Regions from separate parts of the Actimicrobium sp. CCI2.3 genome, predicted to be linked through region 2. Evidence: predicted binding sites of a transcription regulator. Region 2 holds the regulator's gene; the other holds the start of a gene.

Region 1 (4,432 bases), on a different contig from region 2:
CTCGGGGCGCAGGCGCGGCAACATTGACATTTGCGCGCGCGACTCGATCTGGAACACGCCGACGGTATCGGCGGCGCAGATCATGTCGTAGGTAGCCGGGTCTTCGGCAGGCACATCCTGCATCGTGAAGACATCGCCACGACGCAGGCCGATCAGGTCGAGCGCACGCCGGATCGCCGACAACATGCCCAGCGCCAGCACATCGATCTTGAGGATGCCAAGTGCATCGAGGTCATTCTTGTCCCATTCGATCATGCTGCGATCTGGCATCGCGGCATTTTCGATCGGCACCAACCTGGCCAGATTGTCGCGCGCGATGACAAAGCCGCCCGGATGCTGCGACAGGTGGCGTGGAAAACCGACCAGCGTGCGGGTCAGCTCCAGCAGTTTGTGCACCAGCGAGGCGTCGGGATCGAAGCCGGTTTCGCGCAGGCGCTCGTCGCTGACCTGGCCGTCTTCCCACCATTGATGCGAGTGCGACAAGCGGTTGATCTGGTCGAAGTCGATGCCCAGCGCCTTGCCGACATCCTTGAGTGCCGAGCGCGGCCGGTAAGTAATGTGCACACCGGTCAGCGCAGCGCGATGACGACCGTATTTGCGATAGATGTACTGGATCACTTCTTCACGTCGCTGATGCTCGAAATCGACATCGATATCGGGTGGCTCGTTACGCTCTTTCGAGATGAAGCGCTCGAACAGCATCGACATGCGTTCCGGATCGACCTCGGTAATCCCGAGGCAATAGCAGACCACCGAATTGGCCGCCGAACCGCGGCCCTGGCACAGGATGTCCTGGCTGCGGGCAAAGCGCACGATGTCGTGCACGGTCAAAAAATACGGCTCGTAGGCCATGTCGTGGATCAGCGCCAGTTCATGTTCGATCTGTTCCTGCACCTTGGCCGGAATGCCGGCGATGAAGCGGCGTGCCGCGCCTTCGTAGGTCAGGTTGCGCAGGTGGCCGTCGAGGGTGGCACCGGCTGGCACAATTTCCAGCGGATATTCATAGCGCAGTTCATCCAGTGAAAACGTGCAGCGCTGCGCGACCACCAGCGTTTGTTCCAGCAGCGCGCGCGGATACAGTTGCGCGAGCCGCAAGCGCGAGCGCAAGTGCTGTTCGGCATTGGCTTGCAATGCCAGTCCGCATTCGGCAATCGGCTTGCCGAGCCGGATTGCAGTGACCGTATCCTGCAGCGGTTTGCGCGAGCGCACATGCATGTGGACATCACCGCTGGCGACCAGCGGCAAACCGGTTTGCTGTGACAGCGCGGACAACTGTTGCAACCAGACATCGTCATCAATGCGGTGCAGTAGTTCGACCGCGATCCACGCGCGCGAAGCGAAAACACGCGCAAGCCACTGCGCTTGTTGCAGCCGTTGTGCATCGTCATGTGCGCGTTCGGGTAACAGGATCGCCAGGCAATCTGGCAGGCCGGCCAGTTCTGGCGTTGCAAAATCCTCGATGGCCAACTGGTAGCTGCCCTTGTCGGCGCGTCGCCGGCCATTCGTGATCAGCTGCGACAGATTGCCGTAGCCCTGGCGGTTGGTTGCCAGTAGCAGCAGTGTCATACCGCAGCGCAGCTTGACTTCGGTGCCGATCAGCAATGCCAGGCCGTGTTTTTTGGCTTCGATGTGGGCGCGTACGACACCGGCGAGCGAGCACTCGTCGGTGATAGCCAGTGCCGCATAACCAAGGCCGGCGGCCCGTTCGATCAATTCTTCGGGGTGCGAGGCACCACGCAGGAACGTGTAGTTCGACAGGCAGTGGAGTTCAACATAAGGAGGGAGTTGTTGGGGCATTGGCTAATAATACTGTATATAAAAACAGTTCTGAAAAATTGACTGGTCTCCGCAGGGGGTCGCTGGTGCGTCTCGGGTGGGTCACTGATATCTGATTTTAATGAGGCAATAAAAAAGTTTTCCGGAGGTCAATTATTTTCTTGCTTCACGGTATTCTGCGCAGATATAGTTGGTTACTTAAGTGGCACTAAAAGTATGGCAGGCGATGCAGCGTCGCCTGTTTCCTGATTCCCGGATGCCAACCTGCGTGAGCCTGCCATGTCTTCCCGCCCCTCGAATGTCTTGAACGCTTCCTTCCCGGTGGATGCTTTTTTGCCCTACATGCGCGATGTCAGCAAGTGTGCGCAGTCCTTGCATGAATTGAACCTGATATGGCGTCTGATCGAATCGTCCGCGAGGATGAACTGTCCACGCGAGGCCGGTGCCATCCTGCCGACGATGGCGGCGACCCGGGCGCGTTTTCATCAGCTTGAAGAAGAGCTGGTGATTAACCTGGCACGCGAAAAGTTGCGCAACGTTCATGCGGCGTTGATGACCAAGTCCGCTTACGTGATCGAGATCGTGGTGCGCAATTTGTTTGAACGCACCGCTGATGTCGGCTTTCTTGCGACCGATGGAGCCCTGTGTGCATTCGCCGCCGGCCTTGATGCCGACGTGCACGCAATGCGACAGCGACTGCGCGCCTACCGCGACAAGTACACGGTGTATGACCAGATCATCGTGCTGGACCTGGCGGGGCACGTACTGGTTCAGCTTGACCAGTCGCAGCCGGTGAGCCGCAGTGACGACGCGCTGATTGCCCGCACCCTTGCCTGTGACAATTATGTCGAGACCTTCCGCGCGAGTGACCTGTGCCCGGGCAAGCGTGATGCGCTGATCTATTCGCGTCGACTGTGTCATCCCGAGACGGGTGCCGTGGTGGGCGTGCTGTGTCTGTGCTTCGCCTTTGAAGAAGAAATGGCGCGGATATTTTCGACGCACCGTGATCCGGCCGGACGCTCGAACATGCTATTGCTTGATGCTGGCGGCAGCGTTATTGCCAGTGCCGATCCCGGCTGGATGCCGCTTGGTACACGGGTCCCCGTCAACCATGACGCGACGCCGCGCATGATGATGTCAGGAGGGCGCGAATACCTGGTGTGCACGACGGGTTCGGCCGGTTACCAGGGCTATCCGGGGCCGCAGGGTTGGCAGGGACAAGTCATGATTCCGCTCGATATCGCTTTCGGTGGTGTTCAGGCGAGCATGTTGTCCGGGCTGGATGCCGGGATAGCTGATGGCTTGCTGGTCCATGCGCGGTCATTTTGTCCGGCGCTATTTGACATCATGGGCGCAGCCGACAGCACCGCCGAGACGATACGGCGGGTGGTCTGGAATGGTCAGGTCACGAGCGCTCAAGGTGCCGGCTCGGTCAGCCTTAAAACCGTCCTCGAACAGATCAGCGAGACCGGCGCGCGCAGCAATACGCTGTTTGCCGAATCAATCCACAGCTTGTTCGATACCGTGCTGGCAGCCGGTCTGCACGATGCCGAATATGTGACGAATTTGCTGGTCGACCTGCTCGATCGCAACCTCTACGAACGTGCCAATGATTGTCGCTGGTGGGCGCTATCGCCAGAGTTGCAGCGCTTGCTGGCGATACCACAGCCTGGCGCACAGGATAGTGCTGCAATGACGCATATCCTCGCCACCATCAACGGCCTCTATACCGTCTATGCCTGCCTGTTCGTGTACGACCGCACGGGCCGGATTGTGGCCAGTACCGGACCCGGTACTGACACCATGGTCGATGCCGCGACACTGCAGCAGGTACTGGCGCTGCGCAGTACCCAGGACTACCACGTCTCGCCCTTTGCGCCATCGGCACGGTACGGGAATGCGCCGACTTACGTCTATCACGCAGCCATTCGCAACCCCTTGCAGGCATCGCAAATCCTCGGCGGTATTGGCATCGTGTTTGATGCCACGCCGGAATTTGCCGCGATGCTGCGCGGTGGTATTGGCGACAAGCCTGACACGCAGGCTTTTTTCGTGGACCGGCGCGGCACCATCATTGCCAGCACCGATCCGGCCCGGCCCATTGGTACCACGCTTGACATCGATAGCGCATTGCTCGCACTCGATAATGGCGAGAGTGCGTCGCGCGTCGTCATTGACGAGGGCCGCTACGCACTGCTCGGTTGCACGGTGTCGCATGGTTATCGCGAATTCAAGGTCAGTGATTCGTATCGTGCCGATGTGATTGCCGTCGTCCTGTCATCGGTCGGCGAAGTGACCCGGCACGCGGTGGCTGGCATCGACGTCGTCGCCGCATTTGCACCGGCCGGCGCGCAGGCTGAAGGTCCGGAACTGGCCACTTTTTTCGTTGGTACAGCGCTAATGGCAATCGCCGCCGATCAGGTGCGCGAAGCGTTGCCGGCGTCTCGCGTGGCACCGATATCGATCGGCGTTGGTACTGGGTGCGGGTGTCTCGGCATCGTTCCGATTGCCGGCACACAGCCCGGCATGGCTGACGATTTTGTCTGGGTCTTTGACTTGGCAGCGGTCTTGTCAGGCACGCCGAGCCAGCAGGACAGTCGCAGTCAGGTTGTGGTGGTGCGCTTCGGGAATCGGTCGATTGGCTTGCTGGTTGATC
Region 2 (4,432 bases):
AACCGGAACGAAAATCAGAGCGAGATTCAGAGCGAGATTCAGAGCGAGATTCAGAGCGAGATTCAGGGCGAGATTCACCACGGGATTCAGGCCCTGAATCAGGGCGGGCGTCGGAGCGTTCACGTTTGTTCATGACCCGGATTATACCTGCTGGGCAAGCCGGACCCGGGCTGCATTCTTGCAATATTACGGCGACAACGATTCTGACAGGCATAAAAAAAGCCGGACGAATCCGGCTTCTCTGCAAGGCACTGCACTCAAGAATTAAGCGTGCTGACCCAGTACGGAAACAATTACTTCAACCAGCACATCGGTGTGCAAGGCGACCAGGATCGGATGATCACCAGTTGTCTTCAATGGGCCTGTTGACAGGCGCACTTGCGATTTCTCGACAGCGAAACCTTGCTTGGTCAGTGCATCGGCGATGTCTGCATTGGTTACCGAACCAAACAGACGACCATCGACACCCGACTTTTGCGAGATCTGAACGGTCATGCCGGCCAGTTTCTCACCATGGGCTTGGGCTTCGACCAATTTCTCGGCAGCGATTTTTTCCAGTTCTGCACGCTTGACTTCAAATTCAGCGACAGCGCTGGTGGTCGCACGACGCGCCATGCGTTGCGGGATCAGGAAGTTACGGGCATAACCATCCTTGACCTTGACGACTTCGCCAAGATTGCCAAGGTTGACGACTTTTTCTAACAAAATGATTTGCATATTTTTCTCCGAATTGGGTAATTGACGTTTGCGTCAGTTACGCGTGATGCAGGTCGGTGTACGGCAACAGCGCGAGGAAACGTGCGCGCTTGATTGCGGTATCGACTTGACGTTGATAGTGAGCGCGGGTACCGGTCAGGCGTGCTGGCATGATCTTGCCGTTTTCCTGAACGAAATCCTTGAGCGTATCGACGTCTTTGTAGTCGACCTGTTCCACGTGTGCAGCGGTGAAGCGGCAGAATTTCTTACGCTTGAACAATGGGTTCTGTTGTTTGCGTTTTTCTTTAAGCTTGAGCTTGTTCTTGTCGAATTTTTTACCGAATGCCATTTGAGGCTCCTGTATCTGAGGTTGGTTCGAAATCAATGATGTGAAACACGAGACTTTTACTGTTGCGGTTCTTGCGCGCCAGGAAACCGGTGAAGTGGAACAACGCACCCAATGGGGCTTGATCAAACCGGCCTGAAATTTCGCCTGCTGCAATGGCGGAAATCTCGAACTCGACTTGTCGTTCTACCCTGGCTTCGGTTTGCTTCGAGGCGTGCTGCAATTTCGCGGACACGATCGGGATGCCTGCCGGTGTGTAGCGCATCAATTCACGCTCGGCGATACTGGCAACAAACTGAAGCTGATTCACTCTTCCTGGTAACAATTACGCTGCAGGTGCCTCGGAACGATGGCTTTTGGCCGCATCTTCCTTTTGTACTGCCTTCATCATTGGCGAAGGAGCGGTTTCGGCTTTCTTCAGCTTGACGGTCAGGTGACGCAGGACTGCATCATTGAATTTGAAACCGGTTTCGATTTCGACCAGGGTCTCGTTGTCGCATTCGATGTTCATGCAAACATAGTGTGCTTTGGCGAGCTTCTGGATCAGGTAAGCCATCTGACGACGACCCCAATCTTCAACGCGGTGAACAACGCCACTGTGGGCTGCAACGACAGCCTTGTAGCGCTCGATCATGGCGGGCACTTGCTCGCTCTGATCCGGATGGACGATAAATACTATTTCATAATGACGCATGCAATCTCCTGTTGGACGGATTGAAAATAACGCCCACCCCGGCGTCAAGACGAGTGTGGGAAGAGGAAAGTCGGCAAGGATACCCGCAAAGCTGACAAAACTCAATGATTACGCCCGTTTGCCCGGAAATGGTTGATGCCAACCCTGTAATGACTTGCATTTGACCGCTCACTGTATAAAACTACAGCCTGTTTATCCACACAGCGACGCTGTCATCATCATGATCAAACTTACCGCGCGGCAGGAACAGATCCTGAACCTGATCCGTGACGCCATCACCAATACCGGATTTCCTCCGACACGCGCAGAAATCGCCAGGGAACTTGGCTTTCGCTCGGTCAATGCTGCCGAAGAACATTTGCAAGCACTGGCACGAAAAGGCGCGATTGAAATTTCACCGGGCACATCGCGTGGCATCAGGCTGATCAAGTCAGCCGTCGAACTGGCCACCGAGCGACATAACCATCAACTTGTGCTGCCGCACCCTGCGTTGATGCAACTGAGTTTGCCGTTAGTCGGACGGGTTGCGGCAGGGTCACCTATCCTGGCGCTGGAACATGTCGAAGCAACCTATCAGGTCGACCCCTCCCTGTTTACTGCCAAGCCTGATTACCTGCTGAAGGTCCGCGGCATGTCGATGCGCGATGCCGGCATCATCGACGGGGACCTGATTGCCGTCAAAAAATCCGACAGTGCCCGCAACGGGCAGATTGTCGTGGCACGCCTTGGCGACGATGTCACGGTCAAGCGCTATCACAAGACCGGTGAAATGATCGAACTGCTGCCGGAGAATCCCGACTTCGCAGCTATCCGCATTGACCCTGAACGGGATGATTTTTCACTGGAAGGATTGGCGGTCGGATTGCTGCGCAGCTGGAACTGAATCAGGATTGAGCACGGCTTCTTGCATTGACCGGAGCATCTGCATCGCGGGTAACGCGTCGAGATCGGCAAGCACCGCCCAGTGCAAGAAGGACTGGAGATCGCTCCCTCACAAATGCACGTTGACGCTATCAGCGCGCTTCCAATGCCAGCTTCTTGTCGAACTTGATGCTGGCGATGTCCGGCATGGGAGCGTCCACGCGGTTACGGAACAACCAGAAACGCTGCCACTCATCTCCAGGCCGTGCACCGTCCCAGACGGGCTCCCAGACAGACAAGTCAACTTCTCCGGGGCCGCTTGCGACAAAACCTTGCATCAAGAGCGCACGGCATTTAGTCGCAGGGAACAGTTCACGCCGGATCGTAATGCGATGGGCCACATAGTTCAGCATTGCACGCTCGCTTTCCCCCATGCCGATACTGGTAACGCAATCGACCGAGGACGGCCACGGAATTGCCGAGAACACGCGCTGATAGCTTTTTGCATAGTCCAGCCACGGCATCCACAGCGTTGTCAGTAAAGCCCACGTCAGCGTCATCCCTGTAAACCAAGTGGTCAGCCCATAGGCCGGATACCGTCGAAACCAACGACACGCACACCAGGCAACACAGGTTAGCGTCAGCGCCATCAAAAAAATCGGCAGATCAAACGTCGGAATGAAGTCGGACGGCAAGACGCGCAGCAGCCTCGGCCAGGCAGGGGTTGCGTCGGTTGCCATCATGATGGCCCATCCCAGCCAGATTACTGCGGCCAGCAGCCCGAATAACCATTGACTGATTTTCGTCCACGCCCAGTCTGCCAGCTGTGGAATATGCGAAACCGCTGGTGCTGCCAGTATCGCTAGCGGAACCAGTAGCGGCAAGGCGTACACGGCACGGACTGACTCGGAAAAAGACAGTACCAGCAACATCACCAGGGTGGAGATCAGTCCATATTGCATTGCCGGATGAGTCAATGCCACGAATCGCTGACGCCATAGCGCAAACAATGCCAGTGGCAATGCAGGAAACGTGAACCACGGTAACGTTTGCAGCCAGAATCCTTTCGGATGCTCCGTGCCTGAACGCACGCCCGAGAAACCAAAGTAACGGCCAAAGTTGTTTTCCCAGAACCAGACCATGAACAGGCCAGGCGAGCGGTCGTGCAGAAGAAACGGCCAAATGGACAACATGGGTAAGGCGACAAAAAAGGCAACGACGAGGCCGCGCGCATACCGCCCGTTGCGCCACTCGTTAAAACACACTGGCAACATCAGTGTAGTCATGCCGATGACTGCCGGTCCAAGTATGCCTTTGGACAAAAAAGTGACACCAACGCCTAGGCCTAGCAACACCCCTCCCGTCTTCGGCAGCGACAGAATGCGTGACAAACCCCAGGCCGACAGGGCAAAACCGGTCAGCAGTGGCACGTCCGGCATCATCATGTGCGTTTGCGTCAAAGTGCCCAGACAGCCGAGCAACAGCAGCGGCGCATAACGTCCCGCGCCTTTGCCCCACCATGCATGCGTTGCAGACCCGATAGCGAACGCACTGATCGTCATGAATAAACCAGACGCCATGCGCGCGGCATCAGGTTGATCCATCCAGCCCCCGAGCAGATAGACGCACACCGCCGCCACCCAGTAGTACAGAGGAGGTTTTTCCATGAAGGGCTCACCCGCAATAGTAGGGATCAGCCAATTACCTGTCTCCAGGATCGTGTGAATCACTCCGAAAACATAAGCCTCATCCGCTTTCCATGGGTCGTGACCGGTCAAACCCAAAAAAATGAACACCATCACGACCAATACGTAAGGCAACAAATTGTTCATCTG

What was found. Region 2 encodes LexA, which represses DNA repair genes until DNA is damaged. Its sites were predicted from a motif close to ACTGTATNNNNATACAGT; they were not measured.
Region 1: QN370_RS17115 (error-prone DNA polymerase) is a predicted target of LexA. The motif match lies at 1,809-1,826, and genes of this name have one in related genera.

Annotation. Positions count from the first base shown of each region.
Region 1 covers NZ_JASJWR010000034.1:16,945-21,376, forward strand. The annotation lists gene QN370_RS17115 (error-prone DNA polymerase) at 1-1,797, opposite strand, end outside; gene QN370_RS17120 (chemotaxis protein CheW) at 2,056-4,432, shown strand, end outside.
Region 2 covers NZ_JASJWR010000003.1:164,278-168,709, reverse strand. The annotation lists gene QN370_RS03160 (replicative DNA helicase) at 1-133, opposite strand, end outside; gene rplI (50S ribosomal protein L9) at 265-717, opposite strand; gene rpsR (30S ribosomal protein S18) at 755-1,045, opposite strand; gene priB (primosomal replication protein N) at 1,032-1,352, opposite strand; gene rpsF (30S ribosomal protein S6) at 1,368-1,736, opposite strand; gene lexA (transcriptional repressor LexA) at 1,957-2,619, shown strand; gene QN370_RS03130 (glycosyltransferase family 39 protein) at 2,750-4,264, opposite strand.